2 regions of the Pseudomonas sp. KH_046_2 genome follow, and region 2 is predicted to be linked to the other one. Evidence: riboswitches for the same ligand, from Rfam matches in the RefSeq annotation. Region 2 holds a riboswitch; the other holds the start of a gene.
What was found. A riboswitch is a leader RNA that binds a small molecule or an ion and turns the genes downstream of it on or off. The one in region 2 is predicted to bind cobalamin.

Region 1: linked by a shared signal. The riboswitch ahead of cobO (cob(I)yrinic acid a,c-diamide adenosyltransferase) and the one ahead of AC3IX1_RS15675 (CbtB domain-containing protein) in region 2 are both predicted to bind cobalamin.

Annotation. Positions count from the first base shown of each region.
Region 1 covers NZ_CM174480.1:1,862,880-1,865,261, reverse strand. The annotation lists gene AC3IX1_RS08505 (cobyrinic acid a,c-diamide synthase CobB) at 1-540, opposite strand, end outside; gene cobO (cob(I)yrinic acid a,c-diamide adenosyltransferase) at 537-1,148, opposite strand; cobalamin riboswitch at 1,231-1,463, opposite strand; gene AC3IX1_RS08495 (hypothetical protein) at 1,617-2,201, shown strand; gene AC3IX1_RS08490 (PQQ-dependent sugar dehydrogenase) at 2,268-2,382, shown strand, end outside.
Region 2 covers NZ_CM174480.1:3,480,188-3,482,569, reverse strand. The annotation lists gene cobM (precorrin-4 C(11)-methyltransferase) at 1-26, opposite strand, end outside; gene AC3IX1_RS15685 (cobalamin biosynthesis protein) at 110-523, opposite strand; gene AC3IX1_RS15680 (CbtA family protein) at 520-1,227, opposite strand; gene AC3IX1_RS15675 (CbtB domain-containing protein) at 1,239-1,430, opposite strand; cobalamin riboswitch at 1,552-1,777, opposite strand; cobalamin riboswitch at 2,013-2,225, shown strand; gene cobW (cobalamin biosynthesis protein CobW) at 2,329-2,382, shown strand, end outside.

The DNA.
Region 1 (2,382 bases), 1.6 Mb from region 2:
CCCGGTTTCCCGGGACAGCGCGCCGTACCAGCGCAAACCTTCAGTCAGGCTGCCTTCGAGCAGTTGCGCATGGCGCAGCGTGCCGACACGATTGGCCAGCACGCCGGCGAACGGCAGGTCCGGCTGATAACGCGCCAGCCCCAGGGCCAATGCGCCGAAGGTCTGGGCCATGGCGGTGCCATCGATCACACCCAGCACCGGCACACCGAAATGCCGCGCCAGATCGGCGCTCGACGGCGTACCGTCGAACAGTCCCATGACGCCTTCGATCAGGATCAGATCCGCTTCAGCAGCGGCTTCCCACAACAACCGGCGACTCTCCTGCTCACCGACCATCCACATGTCCAGTTGATACACCGGCGCACCGCTGGCGCGCTCGAGGATCATCGGATCGAGAAAGTCGGGGCCGCACTTGAACACGCGAACCTTGCGCCCCTGATTGCGATGCAATCGGGCCAGTGCCGCGGTGACGGTGGTCTTGCCCTGGCCAGAGGCCGGCGCGGCAATCAGTACCGCCGGGCAATGACGAGGCTGGTTCACAGTTCGACGCCTTTCTGCGCTTTGATCCCGGCTTGGAAGGCGTGTTTGATCACGCCCATTTCGGTGACGGTGTCGGCCATCTCGATCATTTCCGGCTTGGCGGCACGACCGGTAACCACCACGTGTTGCATCGGTGGCCGGGACTGCAAGTCGCTGAGCACCTGATCGAGATCGAGGTAGCCGTGCTTGAGGGCGATGTTCAGCTCATCCAGCACCACCAGACCGATGGAAGGATCGCGCAGCAGTTGCTGTGACACCGCCCAGGCGGCTTCGGCGGCGGCGATGTCGCGCTGGCGGTCCTGGGTTTCCCAGGTAAAACCTTCGCCCATCACGTGAAAGCGCACCTGCTCGGGAAAGCGCCGGAAGAACAACTCTTCGCCCGTGCTGTTGCGGCCCTTGATGAACTGCACCACGCCGCACTGCATGCCGTGCCCCATGGCGCGGGCAAGCATGCCGAAAGCCGAACTGCTCTTGCCCTTGCCGTTGCCGGTCAGCACCAGCAGCAGGCCGCATTCGTTCGGGGAATTGGCGATGCGCTCGTCGATCACGGCTTTTTTGCGCTGCATGCGCGCCAGGTGGCGTTCGTCACGATCGGGGGTATCAGTCATGGGGGAGCTCTCCGTTGAGGCAGGAATAACGGCGGGCAGGCACAAGAATAGAAGGCAACAAGCCTGGCATCGCCCACCGTGATGCCGCTGGATGAATCAGGCCGGTCTCCGGGCTCATGAGTGGCGCGGGGCCGGACTGTGCGCCTTCCCGCATCGAATCGACACAGTGGCATCACACACAGTTTTCACTCATTTACCGTTGCGGGGGCAGCGCCGGAATTGCGGGCCTTCGACCAACAGAAGAACTCACTCACCGGCTTCCCTGTTTCACTCTGTCGACCCAAGCCACAGAGCACCTGAAACAAGCCGCGAAGGTTAGAGGGTTGGGGGTGGAGCGTCAATTAAAGCCGGGAGGCCAACGACCGAATAACTGCCATCAATCAATAAACTGACGTCAATCTTGTGCCACGCTCCCAGCAGTGATATCAAAGAGCCACAACCTCACAACACAACAACAAGGGTGAGCCCATGCAAGGCATGATCATCAGCAATCCAAAGCTGGAATTCCTGCGCCCGGTGCTCGAGCACTGGTTCGAATGCATCGACCGTTACAACGCCGTCCGCGGCGATGGCGACACACCGTACTGGCACGACGAAAAGGCCAATCTCGGACTGCTGTCTGCCGCCGCCTGGATGGCCGAGATGGTCACGCTGCAACAGACGCCAACCCGCAAGCAGACCGAAGAAGGCGAACGCAATAGCCGCGCCGACCTGCTCCTGGCCTCGTCCGAAACCCGCGCCTACATCCAGACCAGCCAGCGCTGGCCACGGGTCAACAGCCTCAACCTGTCCCAGGCCCTGCTCGATATCGCCAGCGATGCCAAGCGGCTGAGCCACGCCAGCGACCTGAAACTCGGCTGCCTGTTCGTCGCCCCGCAAAAAGCCCAGCAGGGCGCCACGCCGGAAGAGCTCCAGGACATGGTCGACGACCTGCAAAAAGAACACACCTGCGCTGTCGCCTGGTATTTCCCTTATGCCTATCGCAAGTTGCGCAACGAAGCCGGCAACTATCACCCCGGTATTGCGGTGCTGTTCAAGGAAGCCCGCGGCTGAGGGTTGAACCATCGCACGACAACGCTTCTCTATGATTAGAACAAGGCATTCATAGGGAAGACCAGTATGCGCACGCCCCCGCTCGTTCTCGTTATCGCGCTCAGCGGAGGGCTCGCCGCTTGTGGCGAGACCTCCAGCCTGCAAGTCTCCGATGGCACCGGCCCGTCACCCCAACTGCCGG
Region 2 (2,382 bases):
CCTGCGCCAATGAAGTAGACGGTCATCGTCGGTTCCTGTGGGAAAAAAGGGGCTGAACAGGGCTTCAGATGAAGAATGTTCATGATCAATGGCGGGGATTATCGGTTTTTTACGCAGCGCCAGCCAATGCCAGGGTTGCCTGGGCGTATTTTTGTCGTGGAATCAGCAGTTTTGCCGGGGCCTGGGCCAGTTGCTCCGCCAGGGCCAGTGCGGCGCTTTCCGCCACGCCGTAGCAACCGGTGCGTTCAAAGGCTATTTGCGATTGATGACTGAGTTGCGGTTCATAAACGGCCAACTGTTCACTGCTGAAATACTGCAATTCCAGTCCAAGCTGCTGAGCCAGTTCGATCAGCGCAGGCTCGTCGCGCTTCGAATCGATGCTGGCCAGCGCCTTGATTTCATGACGAGCAATCTGGTGCGCCTCCAGCGCCTGATCGAGCAGCGCCAGCAACGTGCTGACAGGGCAGCCTCGCTGGCAGCCCAGACCGACCACCAGGGTCGGCGCTGTGCTGATATCCGTCATGCGTTGTATTGGCCATCGCTTTTGCGACGGAACAACCAGGCGCTGATCAGGCCCAGGGCCAGCCAGAACGCCACGTTGGTCAGTTGCGAAGCGATTTTGAACTGGGTTTCCAGTGCCTCTGGAGCGAGCATCGAATGCACTTCCGGTTGCGGTGCGCCAATCACATGGGGAACGGCGAGGATCGCCGCGCCGAGGATTTTCATCAGCCAGTGACGGCTGAACACGATCAGCGCGATACCGACGGCGGTGGAGGCGGCGGTACCGATCCACCACAGTTGCCGTTGTGCCAGGTCGGCGGCGGCAGTGCCTGGCAGTTCCGGAGGCAGGCCGAGGGTCGGCGCGAGCACGAAGGTCGCGTAACCGGCCAGGCCCCAGAGCAGGCCCTGGGAGGTTTTGGTTGGCGCACGCAAGGTGTACAGGCCGGCCAGCATCAGGGCGAAACCGACGGCCACCACCAGGTTGCCACCGGTGGTCGACAGCACGCGCTGCCAGCCGTCTTCCGGCTCCCAGGCTTGCGCATCGTGAGTGTGGGCAGCCGTCGCACCGTCGGCGTGCTCATGCATTTCAACAGCGGCCGGTTCGGATTTTTCGTAGGTCTCGGCCTGCAAAATCAGCGGAGCGACCCAGAAACTTTGCAGCAGGGTCAGCAACAGGGCGGCCAGCAGCCCGGTGAAACCTGCGGTTTGCGCAATACGCGTGATCATGTCGACAGCTCTCAATGGCACGGGAACGCGGAGCTGTGGCGGGTATCGTGGGCGGCGTTGTGCACCGCTTCGATATGCGAGAAACCGGCGAAATACACCAGGCACGCGCCCAAAATCGACGCGCAGACGGCGACGGTCAGACGTTGGGTCAGGGTTGAGGTGGTGCTCGCGGCTGTGTGTTCGGCGCTGCTGATGATCGACATGGCGTTTCCCTCTGGTCTGTCAGCGGGGAATAAGAGCGCACGCAAAAAACCGTACGACCAGGCGCGCAAGGTTTCAAACAGCGCCCGCCCACCGCGGGTTTGTTGGTTCAGTGACCGTACTGGTCACTTTGTGTTGCGGGCCGGTCTCCGGGCTCACGAGGGGCGAAGGCTTGCGCCTGGACCTGAAAGCATCACCTTCCCATGCCGCAGTGGCACAGTGGATCTGACGCTTCGCTCGCTTACCGTTGCGGGGGCAGCACCGGACTGACATGGCTTAAGAGTAAAGCACATGATTCACCGGTTTCCCGTTTCACCCTGTGAAGGGCACCCGTAACAAGGTGTGTAGGAGAGCATGGGCGGGGGTTGGGCGTCAATTGGCAAGGGTTCTCACTTGAGGCTTGCACAACACATTGTGGCGAGGGAGCTTGCTCCCGTTGGGTTGCGAAGCGACCCCCCTCACCTTTATCCAGGTAAAACCTGCACTCTGGATTTGCGACGGCTTCGCCGCCGAACGGGAGCAAGCTCCCTCGCCACAGAGGATCGCAATCAACCTGCGGACATTGACCCGCCCCAAGACCATGCGTAGCCTTGCGCTTTCGAGGTTCTTCGGCGTTTGTCGAAGCTAAGAAGGGAACGCGGTCGATGCCGCGGCTGCCCCCGCAACTGTGAACGGTGATGTTCGTTGCCACGCCACTGCAGGCTCAATCCATGAGGCCGGCGGGAAGGCGCAGCGAATGCCAGGCTCAAGGCCGGCACACCGTCAGCCAGGAGACCTGCCTCGTCACAGATTCTCACTTTCAACCGGGCGGGGTGATCCGGTGGCGAACTCTTCAGGCACGCGCGTCCGCGTTGCCGGTCGTCGTCCCGTATGCCCGCCACATTAGCCATAGGGCATCCGATGAAAACACTGGCCAAACTCCCCGTCACCATCGTCACCGGCTTTCTCGGCTCG